4 regions of the Syntrophomonas sp. UBA1041 genome follow, and region 3 is predicted to be linked to each of the others. Evidence: riboswitches for the same ligand, from Rfam matches in the RefSeq annotation. Region 3 holds a riboswitch; each other region holds the start of a gene.
The links. A riboswitch is a leader RNA that binds a small molecule or an ion and turns the genes downstream of it on or off. The one in region 3 is predicted to bind molybdenum cofactor.
Positions count from the first base shown of each region.

Region 1: another riboswitch for molybdenum cofactor. It lies ahead of B2633_RS12165 (hemoblobin-interacting domain-containing protein); the one in region 3 lies ahead of B2633_RS16080 (ABC transporter substrate-binding protein).
Region 2: another riboswitch for molybdenum cofactor. It lies ahead of pruA (L-glutamate gamma-semialdehyde dehydrogenase); the one in region 3 lies ahead of B2633_RS16080 (ABC transporter substrate-binding protein).
Region 4: another riboswitch for molybdenum cofactor. It lies ahead of B2633_RS03530 (ABC transporter ATP-binding protein); the one in region 3 lies ahead of B2633_RS16080 (ABC transporter substrate-binding protein).

Region 1 is NZ_DCEA01000080.1:14,172-18,386, forward strand. Features, by position in the region: gene B2633_RS12165 (hemoblobin-interacting domain-containing protein) at 1-2,578, opposite strand, end outside; molybdenum cofactor riboswitch at 2,922-3,041, opposite strand; gene B2633_RS12170 (Ig-like domain-containing protein) at 3,331-4,215, shown strand, end outside.
Region 2 is NZ_DCEA01000087.1:5,602-9,816, reverse strand. Features, by position in the region: gene B2633_RS12810 (ABC transporter permease) at 1-733, opposite strand, end outside; gene B2633_RS12805 (ABC transporter ATP-binding protein) at 730-1,464, opposite strand; gene B2633_RS12800 (AbrB/MazE/SpoVT family DNA-binding domain-containing protein) at 1,461-1,688, opposite strand; molybdenum cofactor riboswitch at 2,062-2,181, shown strand; gene pruA (L-glutamate gamma-semialdehyde dehydrogenase) at 2,400-3,998, shown strand; gene B2633_RS12790 (hypothetical protein) at 4,127-4,215, shown strand, end outside.
Region 3 is NZ_DCEA01000107.1:116,119-120,333, forward strand. Features, by position in the region: gene B2633_RS16065 (ATP-binding protein) at 1-607, opposite strand, end outside; gene B2633_RS16070 (amino acid kinase family protein) at 866-1,705, opposite strand; gene B2633_RS16075 (hypothetical protein) at 1,736-1,954, opposite strand; molybdenum cofactor riboswitch at 2,159-2,281, shown strand; molybdenum cofactor riboswitch at 2,349-2,470, shown strand; gene B2633_RS16080 (ABC transporter substrate-binding protein) at 2,568-3,452, shown strand; gene B2633_RS16085 (ABC transporter permease) at 3,482-4,183, shown strand; gene B2633_RS16090 (ABC transporter ATP-binding protein) at 4,176-4,215, shown strand, end outside.
Region 4 is NZ_DCEA01000016.1:25,281-29,495, forward strand. Features, by position in the region: gene B2633_RS03525 (ABC transporter substrate-binding protein) at 1-940, opposite strand, end outside; gene B2633_RS03530 (ABC transporter ATP-binding protein) at 964-1,665, opposite strand; molybdenum cofactor riboswitch at 2,101-2,219, opposite strand; gene B2633_RS03535 (stalk domain-containing protein) at 2,411-3,913, opposite strand; gene B2633_RS03540 (N-acetylmuramoyl-L-alanine amidase) at 4,066-4,215, opposite strand, start outside.

The DNA.
Region 1 (4,215 bases), on a different contig from region 3:
GAACAGCCGCCGTTGCCGGGTCGGCATTACCATTAACCAGGACGGTAAATTGATCTTTTTGGCTGCTGGGGTCGGCCATGGTCATGTTGAATTCTACCGTTACCTTGCTTCCCGTTGTATCGGTAGATGCTCCAACTAAAGCCGGTACAGGCTGTTCGACCTTCAGGGCCTGATACAGCACGGTCGTCCCGCTGGTATCGTAGATGGTGATCCCATAGCTGCCGTCTACCGGAGCGGTTATCTGGTTGGAGGCCAATAGAGCATCAACTGCCTGTTGGGCGCTTTCTTGATCGGTAATAACTACACCGTTCAGAGTTGCCCCAATCATCGCTTCTATCTTTGAATTAATGATATTATTGGCCAGAGTGGCGATGCCCGCTTCGATCTTGATATTGGCGCCGGAAGCAAAAGTGTTGCCGGTTAAGGTCAGCTTCTTGCCATACCCTGGCTTACCTTTGTTTACGGCGGATGTAGTCGCAAATAAAACGTAATTCTTTACCGGAGAAAAGCTGCAGTTACTGGCAACTATGTCATACGCCCCGGTTGTATCATTCTCCGAAGCATAAATGATATACTGAAAGCCTTCTGTATTCTGAAAAATAACATTTTCAAAATTCAGGCTGCGGCTATTGGCAAGATTTACTACTCTTTGTACTGTGGATACATTATTGCCATCCACTATCAGGTTGCCCATATCCAATCTGGCAGTACTGAACGATAACATATAAATTCCACTAAAATCCGGTACGATTTTTTTATTGTGACAGTCAATAATTCCCAGATCCACTGAAACATCTACATATTTTTTCAGCACAATGGTTTTTACCAGTTCCCTATTTAAAGCATATCTAAACTCGGTAAGGGAACTGACAGGCGCTGTCTCCGTCCAGCGCACGGTAAGGTTGTATTCCTTAGTGTCTGTCACTGTGCCACATGTGATAGTTTCGGTCAGTTTTACAGCAACAGAATCGGCATCAGGTTTGGTTACCGTAAAAGTATTTGCCTTTAATGGACTTAGGACATCAGTATTGGAAGACTCGAAGGTAACTGTGGCAGCACCATAAGGTGCACTCTTGATCTCTAGGTTCTGGGTCACACTGTCAACGCCGTCCCCTTCCGCAAAGCTAACCAGTTCCATCGCTTTGATGGCTGCCACTGTTCCGGCATCGTCCGCTACCGTAACAGTAACTTCCGGCGAAAAGTCAGATACGTTGTCATACCAGTCCCGGGTCTTCATGCTGTAGCGATAGGTGTTGCCTGGTTGAACTGTTTTATCGCTGTATGAATAATACTTATCATAATGTCCTTGTGTAGCACTACTATTAGGATTCGGCAAATTAAGCAGCAAGACTCCATCGCGATAAATATCGAAGCTGCTAATTCCTGAAGGATCTACAGTTTGTACTCCATCAACTCTGGGAGCATTGATCCTGAACTTCACTTCGTTTGACAATATAGAAGTTAAGTCCAGTGTATACGTGCTTGCATGGGTATCCTCAAAAAGTGCGAAATGCCCGATCCCATCCCGGTAATTCCACGCATTGGACTGCAAAGCTTTTCCGCCATTCACCCCATCAACAAGTTTCGGGTAGCCTTCAGCGGCTTTCTGGGTCCTCCAATTAGGCGGAGGGACAGCCCAGTAAATGGAAGACTTTGCCGGATCCATTCCTTCCTTTAGGGGAAGGCTAAGAAGCACATTGCCCCTAAAACCATAGCTAAATTGAAGTTTAACAACTTTCCCGATGTTCAGCCCCGGAATAGGATCCTGCTGTACCTCTGTTACCGTCAATGTCGCGCCTGGAGTAACCTCCGATTGCGACAGGTCGGCTACAATGCCGCCCTCAAAAATCATTGGGTTAACCGTGTCAACTACCGCAGGAACGCCCAGCGGCAATACCTGAGATGTTGGGTCTGCTGCTGCCAGGGTTGTCAGCTGAGTGCTGGGCCCGTTCGTACTCCAGTTTCCGTCCGCATCTCCTGCTTCCACTTTGAAGGTATAGTCAGTGTCGGCATCAAGGCTGTTGATGCTACATTCATAAACGGCGCCACTCACCGTGGCAGCTACGGAATTATCTTCCGTGTTATAAACTTTGTAATCTGTAACACCGGCATCATCTGTTGCTGGTGTCCAGGTCAAGGTTGCGCCGGTCTGGGTCACGTCACTGGCACTCAGAGTTGCATCTTCCGGCCACTGGGGCACTTGATCGTTCCCGTATTCCGGCAACTCCTGAGGGGTCTGATCAGGTACTGCTAGGGTTGTCAACTGAATGCTGGGCCCGTTCGCACTCCAATTCCCGGCAGCATTGCCGGCTTCCACCTTGAAGGTATAGTCGGTGCCGGCATCAAGGCTGTCGATGCTACATTCATAAACGGCGCCGCTCACAGTGGCAGCCACGGAATTGTTGTTCACGTCGTAAATTCTATAATCTGTAACACCTGTATCATCCGCTGCAGGTGTCCAGGTAAGGGTAGCCCCGGTCTGGGTCACTTCACTGGCGCTCAGGGTTGCATCTTCCGACCACTGGGGTACTTGATCGTTCCCGTATGTCGGTAACACATTGAAAACCATTGATATCATAAAAACTAGCATTGTCAAGATGGCTATCTTCGACCTGGTCGAACCTCTTAAACCCAATTCTCATTCCCTCCCCATTCTTTTTCTAACAAACAACCAGCAGAATAAATCGGATAAATAGATCCCCCGTTCGTACGTACTTTTCTATTAAACCTCCTCTCTGTTGCCGATAATATGATAATTGCTCCAAGCTTAGGTTTACTTTTATTGAAGCGTTTGGGTATATCTCCCCATAAAAACCAAAAACCCGGCGGAAAGACGCCGGGTTAAGATGACCTGATAGACTAGTCACCAGCAGCCAGTTCAATAGGAAAGGCGGACTGCGAAAAGCAGTCCGCCCTTGATCTGGCCGAATTCAGCTTCTCCTTTCCACAGTGGGGGGCACACCCGTTTCCCAGTATACCGTAACGCCCTGAAAACCATGGTCTATTACTTTAGGTCGTCAGGTTCGGAGCATATTAAATTGGTAGCTGTTATGGTTAGAAAACCATTATCCCGAAACCGCCTTACAGCATATCCCCTTTAACGCCGTCCAATATGTTCCTATAGGTATACTAATTTATATCTATAGGCATCTTTATTAGATACTAACATAACATAATAAAATATTACATAAAATATTTATTTTATTTATTTATCCTTGTTTATGTTAGTTTGGCATTAAAAATATATCCATGAAAAGTCTTCCTGTATGGCAAGTATTGTATATTTCTTTAAATCATGGCATAATCCGTTACTAGAGAGGTGGTTAATTGATGGACTTTGGGAGCCGCTTGAAACAGCTCAGGGAAGGCCGGAAGCTTTCAACCTCCAAGCTTTCCAAGCAATCCGGTCTGAGCCAGTCTTTTATCTGGAGAATTGAATCGGGAGAAAAGCAGCCTACCTTAGAGACCTTGAAGAAACTGTCCCAGGGGCTGGGGATGAGTTTAGGCGAACTGCTGGGCCAGGACTTGATGAGCAAACCCCAATCGTCAAAGATCAACCGGATCGCCAGCAATATACGGAGACTGCCGCCGGAGCAGGTGGATGCCCTTGATTTATTTATCGCCTCGCTGAGCGATGGACACGGCTCCGGCGAGCACACCTTAGCCTTAAAGGCGATCAACCTCAACCATTCCGAACCGGATGGTTTTGAAATAGAGCTGGTCTTCTCGGCCAATGTCTCCGCGGTTATGGAGCACAGAATACCGGACGGCATGAAAAGAAATCTGGAGTGTTTCCGCCTGTTTGACCAAAACATGAAGGAAGTGCCCATCGAGCTCATACCGGGTAACAAGCGAATGTATGGCAAAATGGCCGGAAGGACGTTTATTGTCAGGCCTCTTTCCCGGCTGGCTGATAGAAAGGCCTATAAGATTTCAATATCCAAATTCCTGCAGGCCAATAACTACAGTTATCTGAAAGAAGACCACACCATCCTGTTTTCAAAACGGGAAATCATGGACATCACACCCTTTAACCAGGAATTGTGCAATTCGTATCTTTCCTTGATGCTGGTCCGCAGCAATATTGCGTCCGGCGCCGAGAATGTCCCGGTTGACAAGGATATTAAGCTGACCTTTTCCAACAACATCATTGCCGAAGCAGTACGGGAAAACAATCTGCAGTGCTTCTCTTTGGAAAGCAGCAAGAAGCAGCCG
Region 2 (4,215 bases), on a different contig from region 3:
TAGCATCACTGCTCATTTTCCTCCGGAATACAATGACAGCTAATGCCAGTATACCGGTTGCGTAACCAATCACCCACCAGAGGTCCGGGAAAATGGCGGCATAATTGCCTGAAACAGCGGCCCTGGCGGCATTAACCGCATGCACAAAAGGCAGTGCGTCAGCCACAGTCTTGAAGGCTCCTCCCACCAAGTTCAGATCAAACCATGTGCCACTCAGCCAGGCACTCAAATTAGTCAGCAATGCGCCGCAAATACCGCCAACCTGTTTATCATTAAGCAGACTGCCTGCCAGTAGTCCGATAGCAATAAACAGGACTGCTGCGGGAATGAGCGTTATAAGTGCGATCAGTACATTGACTTTCACTGCCATGCCCAGGAAAAATGCAGCGCCAAAACAGGCCATACTCTGCAAAATCGCCATCGGAAAAAGCGGCATGGTATATCCCAGAATAAAATCAGACGCCGACAGGGGCGAGGCAAATAAACGCATCAGAAATGATGTACCCCGGTCTTTGGCGATTAAGGTGCCAGAGAAAAGAGAGATAAAAGACAGGCCAAAAACTGCCAGACCAGGAGCAAGTTTTTCAATTTCAAACAGGCTGACTGGAATATTTGCCTGAATAGCAGAAAGCAGCAGCATCAAAACCAGGGGAAACCCAAGGCCAAAAGCCAGATTGAGCGGATCTCTGAGCAATTCTTTACGATTGCGTGCAGCAAATGCCAATGATTTCATAATTCAACCCCGCTTTCAGCAGCCAGCGCTACAAATGCATCTTCGAACTTTTGCGTGTGAGTGCCAGCCATCAGCTCCTGGGCAGTTCCAACTGCTTTGAGTCGGCCTTTGGCCATGATGGCAATTCTGTCTGACAATGCCTCGGCTTCTTCCAGATAATGTGTTGTCAGAATGATCGTTACTTTGCCTTTCAGACTGCGGATTACGCCCCACAACTCACGTCTGGCCAAGACGTCCAACCCTAGAGTCGGTTCGTCCAAAAACAGAATCTGGGGATCTGAAATGAGAGCCATGGCGATACTGAGCCGCCTCTGCCATCCTCCGGAGAGTGTCTTCGCCCTGTCTCTGGCAATATCGGACATACCAAAGCGCCGGATCATTTCGTCCGCCTTTTCGGCCGCCTCTTTCTTGCTGCGGCCGTATAAGCGCGCAATAGTCTCCAGATTCTCTGCGACAATCAGGTTAGGGGCAACGGCGGTTTCCTGAGGGGAAATATTGATTTTGCTCTTGACAGCATACGGATCACTGACGATGCTGTCGCCAAGCAATTGCGCATCGCCGCTGGTCGGTTTGCTTAGGCCACAGAGCATCTTAATTGTGGTTGTCTTACCGGCCCCATTGACACCCAGCAAAGAAAAAAGCTCACCTTGCTCAATTGTCATACTCAGTCGATCAACAACAGTGCGTACACCATATTTCTTGGTTAAATCCGTGGTGATAATTGCACTCATTCTTGCTCTTCCTCCGGTTTTCCCTGTGCTGCGAAAATGGCGTTAGCAAATTGTATAAACTCTTCGTTGCGCACAATAGCAATGCCCCGCTCTTTGTCGGCAAGCAGCAGCAATGTGTCGCCGGGCTTAATATTAAAGATATCCCGCGCTCCTTTTGGAATTACGATTTGCCCTTTCTCCCCCACTTTAACAGTGCTCATGAATTTTCCATCTGGTCTCTCCATTCAAAACACCCCCATTTATGGCGTTGTGCAGCCGATGTCCGTCGACATTATTACCCCAACTTAGACTGGGGGTCTAGTTGTCGCGGATAATGCGATCCGGATTGCGATGCGGCCAATTTGCCCTTACTAAAGTTTTGCCCAAATTTCTCGTATAACCAGTACAACTTGTATTACATGCATATTCTAGATAACTTGTATGTCTTGTATAATTTGTATAACTTGTGATACTCACATTCTACCTTCATCCAGCCTTACTGTCAAGCCCGACAACCCAGAGTAGAACCGCCAGCCAAACTGTAAAGGATATTGGCTGTGGGGCAGCGAATCATCGTATGCAAAAGTTGCATAGTCTTGAGTACCAAAAAAATAAAAATTGACAAACCTTCTCCGAGCTATGTCGCCTGCAGTCGCAAGGATATGGCGTCATAGCCGATAGGGTGCAATTGGAAACGGTTGCGCCTCCCTTTTGGAAAGGAGAGTGGGCTATTTGAGTTTTCTAAAAATCGAGCCGGGTTAAGCGCAAATACCATGCGTTAGCCTGGCTTTCTGTTTTCCGTTTTCATTTTCAACCTTTTGGAACACACGGAAAACCAGACTGCAAACGCAATTTTCTAACGGCACTAACATCATCAAGCGTACTCAGGCTAAGTACCTAGTAAACAGTTGAGGTGAAAAATATTGCCTAATGGAATTTTTAAAATCAGCAAACCGATGAACGAACCGGAATTAACATATACGCCCGGAGGCCAGGAACGGGATGAACTTAAGAAACACCTTGCCCGGCTTGGAAAGAGTGAGGTTGAAATACCTCTGGTTATCGGCAGCCGCAAAATATATACCGGCCGAACTGCCAAATGCGTTATACCCCATCGCAAAGACTGCGTAATCGGTACATTTCACATGGCTGGCGAGAATGAAGTGCAAGAAGCGATCAAGGCTGCGCTTGCCGCGCGCCGGGAATGGGAATCTATGCCCTGGGAGCATCGTGCCGCTATCTTTCTTAAGGCAGCTGAAATAATCGCCGGTCCTGGCCGCAGTACGTTGAACGCCGGCACAATGTTATGCCAGAGCAAGACAGCCCATCAGGCGGAAATTGATGTAGTCTGCGAACTTGCGGATATGCTGCGTTTCAACACATATTTTATGAACGAGATTTATGCTGAACAGCCAATCTCGGCGCGAGGTTCCTGGAACCGTATGGAGTACAGGCCTTTGGAAGGTTTCGTGCTGGCGGTGACACCTTTTAACTTTACTTCGATAGCAGGCAATCTGCCTACCAGCGCTGCCATCGCAGGAAATGTGGTGCTTTGGAAACCGGCTTCTTCCGCGGTGTATTCTTCCTATCAGGTAATGCAGGTTCTTCAGGAAGCCGGTCTACCCCCCGGAGTCATTAACTTCATCCCCGGTCCAGGCAATATAATCGGAGAAGGCACTTTTTCACATCCTTGGTTTGCCGGTTTGCACTTTACTGGATCCACGGCGACATTCCAATCGATGTGGCTTTCGGTCGCCAAAAACCTGCCTAATTACCGTTCTTACCCCAAGTTGGTTGGGGAAACTGGCGGCAAGGACTTTGTGTTTGCCCATCCTTCCGCTGCTATTGAACCGCTGGTAACCGCTCTGGTGAGAGGTGCCTTCGAGTTTCAGGGACAGAAATGCTCGGCAGCTTCCCGGGCATATATTCCCTGCAGCATCTGGCCTGAAGTAAAAAAGCGACTGATCGAAGAAGTCAACTCAATCAAAATGGGCGACGTTGAGGATTTCACGAACTTCATGGGAGCAGTGATTGATGCCGGTGCCTATCAGTCGATCAAATCATATATCGATTACGCCAAACAATCAGGCCAAGCGGAGGTTATCTGCGGTGGCGGCTGTGACGACACTGTTGGCTACTTCGTCCAACCAACCGTAATAGTGACGACCAACCCTCATTTCAAAACCATGGTGGAAGAAATCTTCGGCCCGGTATTAACAATTTATGTCTATCCGGATGAAAGCTTGGACGCCGCTCTGGATCTATGCGATTCCACTTCAATCTACGGGTTGACCGGCGCTGTTTTTGCCCAGTCTCGTAGTGCGATCGTTGAGCTTGAAAAGCGCTTGGCGCACGCTGCCGGCAACTTTTATATTAATGATCGCCCTACCGGAGCTGTCATTGGCCAGCAGCCTTTTGGCGGTGCCAGAGCTTCCGGTACCAACGATAAGGCCGGATCCAAACTCAACATGCTACGCTGGGTCAACCCCAGGACTATCAAAGAGAACTTGAACCCGCCAATCGGCTACCGGTATCGGTTCATGGATGAGTCATAAGTCACATATCTGTTCTTCCTTTTCCGGCCTGCCTGATCTGTCCAATCTGTACGGCCTGTCAAGCAGCCTTTTTAATCTGGCAGCTCTGTGATAAAATAGGTATAAGAAATCCTTGGGGAGTGAACGGAATGGAAGATTCCAAAGTAGCCGTGATCCTGGAGGATCTCAGATCACAGTTTAGGGTGTTCGGCGAAGGGTTGCAGACGCTCAATGAAAA
Region 3 (4,215 bases):
CGCTTAATGAGCTGAGAATGATGGTGCGGTCCTCCAAGCCTAGTTCCGCGATGCGATTCAGCAGGGGATTGGCCTGACCATCATAATATTGACCCAGCTTGATAATCAACTGTGCCGGAAGCAGGCCGCTGTTTTGGCTCTCCAGGCTCAGTGCTTCAGGCCAGCCTTCTTCACAATGACGAAACCCCAGGCCGCTGTCTTGAATCAACAGCAGGTCCGGGTTGCCCTGAAGCCGGGCAGTCTGATAATCCCATTTAGCCGGCTCAAATTCATGCCATTTCCAAAGGCGATAAGCGCTGCGATGGCCGGATGAATTGAAAAATTCTTTCCACAAGGTCCAGGAGGTGGTGACCTGCCGGTCTTTGGGACGGTTGAGCAGGTTCTCAGCCAAGGGGGCGCCTTCCACAGCCGCGATTTGCTCCGGGATCATGGCCTTCAGAACCTGTCGTACCAGGGCAAAACCCCCCGGCTGCGAACTGAGCCGCACCCGGTCATCTTCTTTGTGGCGCTGCCAGTAATAAACCCCGCCGCGCACGGTAATATCTTCATTATGTATGCGGAACCAGTCTACTGTAGGATCTCCGCAAACCTGAATCAAAGGTTTCATCATTCACCCTCCCCGTTTCTACAAAGCTTGAATAAGTAGGGCCTATTCAGAATAGAACCCCAGAAAACCCTGAGTTTTTATCGGAACGGGACTCTTCAACAGTCAAAACCTCAACAAAAAGGTCTTTCCACCACGATGCCGGGATGGAAAGACCACACTTTACCAAGGTGGACAAAGCCCTAGTTCGAAATCATATTTCATTATACCATAATGTGGCGGCATGAAGAAGAAAGCCGGGATTTAAGGTATGTGACAGCACTAGTTCTCTTCGTCGTTGTAAATGATAGTGCCTACATGTTCGCCTTTCAAAGCCCGGGTTATATTGCCGGGTTTCAGGCCATTGACAATATGTATTTCTTTGACGCTGCGCGAGCGGGTCAGCATATCCAAAACCGTCCACTCCACCACCAGGTCATCCAGTTTCATGGCCTGTAATTCCCGGGCGCCGATACGGGGGATAAATTTCGCCTCAGGGTATAATTTGGGGTTATCCTCATAGAGGCCGTCAACATCTTTGATATAGATGCACTGTCGGGCGCCGATCACCTCGGAAAGCAGGTAAGCCCCTACATCGGTGCGGTTGGGGGGCAGACTGCCTTGGGCAGGGAGGTGCTCCCAGTATCCGTAAGGGGGCATGCCGTGAATGACGGGGATGCATCCCTGCGAGAAATAAGCCGCCAGTTTGGGTATATCGTCGTGCCCGACCTTTATTCCTCCATGAGGCATCAAGAGGGTGGAGAGCATCAGGGCGTTTTGCTCGGAGACGCTCTGCCCCAGTTTGGCTATAACCCCGGTGGGCATGCCCAATTCCATGGCGATGGAATAGACATGGCGGGAGCGGGTGCCGCCGCCGGTGGATATAATCATCTTGTGTTCAGGCGCGTTGGCCACAATTTCCTGCAGGATGGGCAACACCGCTTTGGCGCCCATGTCAGTGATGCTTTGCCCGCCGATTTTTATTACACTCACCTGCGGCAGGGCCCGGAATTGCTCCTTCTGCTCCAGACCCTGCAAAAAGCTCTTGCTGACCAGGGACTCACCCATTAATTTGCTTTTGACGTGCAGTCTCTTACTGTCTCTTTCCCGTATCAGTGCCACAGCCTAATCCGCCTTTCCCCAGTTTTATTACTAATCTTCATCGATGTCTGCTTCTTCATCCTTGCCGGATTCCAGATAGATTATCTCAGCACCCAATGCTGCGGCCATCTGCTCGAGTTCCATGCGCCGGATGTGCTTGGCATGCAGCCTCAAATCCATTCCAGCTACACCAACCACAACAAAACGGGGCTTCTTCTCGCCCTCTTGGACCTTGCGGCGTTCGCGCACAAAAATTTTCCCTTTTGACATAAAACCCCATCCTTTCTTTCAAGTTTGTCCTAGGTTAAGTATAAGCGAATGTTGGGTTATTTAACCACATTTTCACAGTAAGTCAGAACCCATTACCTTCCATAAATAAGATTGGGATTATACATGTTTGCCACTATGGCGTATAAACGGAAAATTTGGAAAAATAGCAGGAAAAAGTCTTCCTTTGCCGAAAGTTAGTATAACATTGAATATTTTCTCCGATCCTGACCACCTGCAGCTGATGGTGAGTATGGAGGGCAGGACGATGGGTGCAGATGGAAACGACTGCGCCTCCCGCATTTGGAAAGGAGAGTAACTGGGTCTGACTTAAGAGCCGAATCTGCTTTATTTGCGGGTTCGGCTTTATGTTTCGGCTGAAACTGCATACATACCTATAAAAATCTAGCTCCGATCCTGGTCACCTGCAGCTGATGGTAAGTATGGAGGGCAGGACAATGGGGGCAGATGGAAACGACTGCGCCTCCCGCATTGGAAAGGAGAGTGATGATCAATCCCCGGGGTCGAAACTGCTCATGGCGGGTTTGACCTTTTTGTATATGCGTATGGAGGACAGCTATAGCCTTAGAAATGTAATATTAGGGAGGGACTATTAATGTTGTCGAAAAAAAGGTTTTTACCCCTGGCTATTCTATTAATATTCATATTAAGCATTGTAGGCTGTGCTCAGCAACAGCCGCAGCAGCAAGCGCCCCCAGCTGCTGAACAGACCAAGGATGTCATTTTGGCCACTACTACCAGTACACAGGACAGCGGCCTGTTGGATGTCTTGGTTCCGGAGTTTGAAAAGAAGACCGGATATGTGGTTAAAACTGTTGCGGTCGGGACCGGAGCAGCAATAACTATGGGCCAGAAGGGCGAAGCCGATGTGCTGCTGACGCATGCACCTTCTCAGGAGAAACCGATAGTGGATAACGGCGAAGCCATCAATTACCAGCTGGTTATGCATAACGATTTTATCATCGTCGGACCGGAGAGCGATCCCGCGCAGATAAAGGGAACTGCGACCGCTGCCGAGGCTTTCAAGAAAATCAATGAAAAAGGCGCCCTGTTTATCTCTCGCGGTGATAATTCCGGAACCCACACTATGGAGAAGAATCTATGGAAAGCTGCCGGAATAACCCCCACCGTGAGTGACAAATATCAGGAAACCGGCCAGGGCATGGGACAGACCCTTACCGTAGCCCAGCAGAAGGAAGGCTATACTCTGACCGACCGCGCCACCTACCTGGCTCAGAAGAAGAACCTCAGTCTGGCGATACTGGTGGAAGGCGAAAAAGCTCTGTTGAATATCTATCATGTCATGCAGGTCAACCCCGAGAAGTTCCCCAAAGTCAATGCGGCTGGCGCCAAGGCTTTTGTCGAGTTCATGATAGCGCCTGACACCCAGAAGATTATCTCGGAATTCAAGGTGGCAGAATACGGGCAGCCTCTGTTCTATGCTGATGCCGGCAAGAATGAGGCGGATCTCGGTAAATAAACCATTAATTCATAGCTTGGGGTGATCATGTGGAACTGATCTGGCAAGGTCTGGTCAAGGCATTTCAGATGCTGTTCGCCTTGGATCCGGAAGTATTGGAGGTTACCTGGCTTACCCTCAAGGTATCGGGAACAGCCACCCTGGTAAGCGTTTTAATCGGTGTTCCCCTGGGAGCCATTTTAGCCCTGGGTCGGTTCCCTGGTCGCAATTTTCTTGTCAGTCTGGCTAATTTCGGCATGGGCCTGCCGCCAGTAGTGGTAGGATTATGGGTCAGTATATTTTTATGGCGGTCAGGCCCTTTTGGGGATTTGAATATCATTTATACCCCTCTGGCGATCATCATCGCCCAGGCGGTGATTGCCTCTCCGATAGTGGTCAGTTTTACCCTGGCGGCGATTCAGCAGATCAATCCCCGGTTGCGGATGCAATTACTGGCACTAGGCGCCAACCGCCTGCAGATGTTATGGAGCCTGGTCAAGGAAGCCAAGTTGGGACTGCTGGCTGCTGTCATGGCTGGTTTTGGAGGAGTGGTGTCCGAGGTTGGCGCTTCCATGATGGTGGGCGGCAATATTAAAGGCCAGACCAGGGTGTTGACAACGGCTACGGTTATGGAGGTCAACAAAGGCAACTTCGATGTGGCCATCGCCTTAAGCATTATTCTGCTTCTGCTGGCCTACGGCGTTACCGCGCTCTTGACTATCTTGCAGCAATGGAGAAGCAACAATGGATAAGGTCATCGAAATCAAAGCTATGACCCTGGTAT
Region 4 (4,215 bases), on a different contig from region 3:
CCGTCTGGAGAAACTCATTTAAAAATGCGTTGATCTCCTGCTTGCACTCGGCACCGGCCAGGGGTTCAAGTCTGGCGTAAGTCAAAGAATTCTCGACCGCGGCAGCCTTCATTTTAGGGAAATATTTTTCTACCAGGGGCCCAGCCTGAGCAGGATTCTCATTGATCCACCCGGCCCCCTCTGCGAATTGCTTCGAGACTGCATCTACCAGCGCTTTATTCTGGGCATTGTCACCCACGACGATCAGTCCGGCCTGTGGTATACGGGCGTTATTACTCCCTACGGCTTTGCCCCATTCGACCTGCAAATCGATGGCCCGGGTCACAGTAATATTTCCTTTAAGAGCATTGGCTATGGTTATAGTAGAATTGGGTTCGTTGGACAGAGCGAGTTTTATGGCTCCGGTAGCCAGTTTTGAAGAGGCTTCTGCCATATCCATATTGATTATGGTGAGGTCTTTATCGGGGTCAAGATTATTTTTAATGAGAATGTGTCTTAATATGTTGCCGTGATAGCTGGTACCGCCGCCGGTGACGGCTATTTCTTTGCCTTTGAGATCAGCGATGGTTTTTACACTGTCATCGGCGCTCAATATATACAACATGCCCCAGACTGCAACATTGACCAGCTTTAAATCAGCCCCTTTATTATATAGCATCAGGGCATTGGTTATAGGAGTGATTGCGAACTGCGCCTGGTTGGAGGTGACCATGGCAGAGAGCTGCTCGCTGGTAACCCAGGGCACGATGACGGTCTTGTCAGCCATGTCTTTAAGGGCATTGTTCTCCACCATAGGCGCCAGGGGGTAGCTGCCTGCACCTTGAGAAGCGGCGATTTGCAGCTCCTGCATCTTCGGGGTGGTCTTTGCGCAGCCAGTTAGGCTGAGAGCCAGAGTCAATACTATTAAGCCTGCCAGTATCCTTTTTACTCCGAAGTTCATGATATCCTCCCTTTTCTCCATCATTAATTAATCAGTGCCTGGATCTTTTCGATCTGTTCAAGTCTGAATTTCATATCGCGGTCTTGCAAGGCTGTGCTTATAGAGAAGTCCAACACAATTTCGCAGGGACGGTTGCGCAGGAAGATGATCCTGTCCGCCAAGCGCACAGCTTCTTCGATATTATGGGTTACCATAATCGAGGTGCGGGGTTTAAAGGCCAGGAGTTTTACCAGGTATCTGCACATCGCCTCCCGCAATTCATCATTTAATGAGCTGAAAGGTTCATCCAGAAGCAGGATATCCGGTTCGATGGCAAACGCCCTGGCCAGGGAAACCCTCTGTTTCATGCCTCCACTCAACTGAGACGGGTAGTAAGACTGAAATCCATCCAGGCCAACCTTCAGCGCCAGTTTTTCGGAGATGCTCCTCCGTTCCCTTCTGTCCTCGGGCATCAGAGCATATAAGCCGATCTCGATGTTCTCCAAAACATTGCACCAGGGAATCAGCCGGGATTCCTGAAAAACATAAGCGATATGCTGGCTCCGGTATTGGATGCTCCCGTATTCAGGTTTTTCCAGACCGGCGATCAATTGCAAAAGGGTAGTCTTGCCAATACCTGAGGGGCCGCAGATGCACACGAACTCACCTGATCGGAATACACAAGAAAAGTTTTTAATTATTTCCAGTTTTCCATAACTTTTGCCGATATCGTTTAATTCGATCACCTGTTATCGCCTTTCCAAATTGGTGCCAAACCTCGGAAGATATTCCTATAACGCAAGGCCGCAATGGACTTTTATGTATTCGATGGATAAAAACCCGCCAACCTTTCGGTCGGAAACCCGAAACCACTGTTGCGATCTGCCATTGCCCCAATTAGCCGCCACTGCAAATGCTGTCAATCACCGAACCAGCCGCCCGCAACACCTGAATAATGCTTCAGACTCTTATACACCTCCTCTTTTAGAAATACCACGGTAGAAACTACAAAACGCCCGGCAAGAAAGAACCGCCGGGCGACAATAGCCTTATAGCATCAAGCATTAATCGGCACAGAACCTGGAGACAACTGCGACCTGCCTGCCTCTTGATAGACGACATCATAGGAAAGTTCATACTACAAATAAAGGCGAACTGCGACAAACAGTCCGCCGATAAATGGCCGATTCCGCTTATCTCCTTTCCACACTGGGAGGCAACTCAGTTTCCCAAACCACCCTGACGGCCTGATCCCCTTGGAACGCTCTTTAGGCGAAAAGGCTCGGAGACTATTCAATTATTTATTGCATTATTCGTCATTAACGGCAAAAATCCTGCCTGAGACTAAGGGACGTACCCTTTTGTCAACTTCAGCATTCCATCTCATCAAAAATTAACATACTGGTTAGATTTCTGTTGGTTTTGTCATGGTTAGACGGGTAGGCACTCACCCGGTCTTTCAAATTGCTTTAATGTATTATTTGCCGGAGCTTAATTAAGTTCAGTAGTGTTGATTAATTTAAATGTCTTAATGATCTGGTCGAACTTTTCCTCCATCGATCTATATTGTTCTATTAACTCCTGCGAAGCCTCAGGCGGAACTTGAACATCTGTGGCATGGGCGTAACCAAAATAGTACTTTTCGTTCTCTCCCAGATATCTCAGTCCGTATATATCCGCTCCCTGCTGAATAATATCCCTGGCGAATTTTTCTTTATCATAGATTTCAATTCGTCCCACCACCCCAAAAATATGTTCCGGGAGCAGGGCTTGGATCTCTTTATTAACGAAATAGATGCAGTCGCTCCCTGCCTTTATTTCAACCGCATCCATAAAATCCTGCGGTATTAGCAAGGAAAAACCGAATTTTTCATTTTCATAGCTGTTGCTTTCATAAAAGCCGTCAATAATCCCATAGCCGCTGGACTGCAGTATCTGGGTTATGAACCAGCCTTCTTTGCCATCATTGACAAGCTTCTCCACCACCAGCTTTTCTCTTGCGGTGGTATGGGGCGGGGCAGAGGTGATTTCCGGGAAAGAGAGAGTATACTCGACCCTGGTAGCCTTGACTTGATCCCGACTGTCTATGCTTATCGGCCCCACCCGGGGACTGGAACCGCCGGTGACCCAGTATGATTGACGAACATAGCTGCTTTTATCTGCTTCCTGGCGCAGTTGGGGCGACAATGCCAAATATTGCAGAGCCCCGTTGCGGGTTTGTTCACCCCGGCCCCACAATTTTATGGCTTCATCCGCACTGGCTGGAATAAGGGCATTTTCTATGCGGGCAATATCGGCTTTGATTTTGTCTAGATCGGGGGTTTGAATGAAGAACATATTGGTGGTTTGATTGTAATTGATCCGGGCATTAAACAGGTATTCCACCCAGTCCATGGGCAGGTAATAATGACCCTGACGGTTTTCGGCACTGTGTACTACCGAACTGTGTTCATAGAGACCATCATCGCTGACAATACGTATGCTGATATAATCAAAGGGCCGGGTTGGATTTGATGATCCCTCCCGGGGCAGTTCTAAAACCCATTTTTTGCTCACAGCATAGGATAGATCCAGCTCTTTGGCCCTATCCGGGAGTGGCCAGATTTGTTCATTCTGTTCGGTTGCATTTAATTGCAGAGCATTGGCATAAGAGGCCAGTTTCTCCATACTATAAAAGTCCTGCGGGGTTTTAATGGTTATTGTCCGGGTTTTTAAGTCCCATTCTACAGAACTTGCTCCCAATTGCTCAGCCGCCCAGCGGATGGGAACCATCACCTGGCCTTCTTTCATATTTGCAGCATGATCTAACGCATCCAACAAGCTGTCCAATTCGGCTTTCTGCTGTGCGCTTTCTTCAGGAGTCAGCCAGACCCCTTCATTCCTCAATTTTTCACGAGCATCATAATCGCCTTCATCCGTATTCGCTAAAACGCCTGTACTTACAGCAAAAAGCATTAATAGTAATACGATACCGGACGTTAATAGCCTTTTCATTATTTCCCTTCTTTCAATTACTTCGCTTCGTTAACCAAAAAGTCATTTCATTATGTAAATACCTATAAGTAGTTTACGGTGTCATATGGATTTATCTTACGGTAGCGATACATACTTGAAAATGATGGTTGCCGGTGATTAAGATACTGGCTTTATGGCTCTGCAGACACCATTTCATGAAGCGAAGCGATAACCCCGTCATATAGAGCCAGAGCCGCCCTGTCGCGGAATGCTTCATCCATAAGATTCTTCCGGTCCGACTCATTGGATATAAAGGCGACATCAACTATGGCTGAAGACGC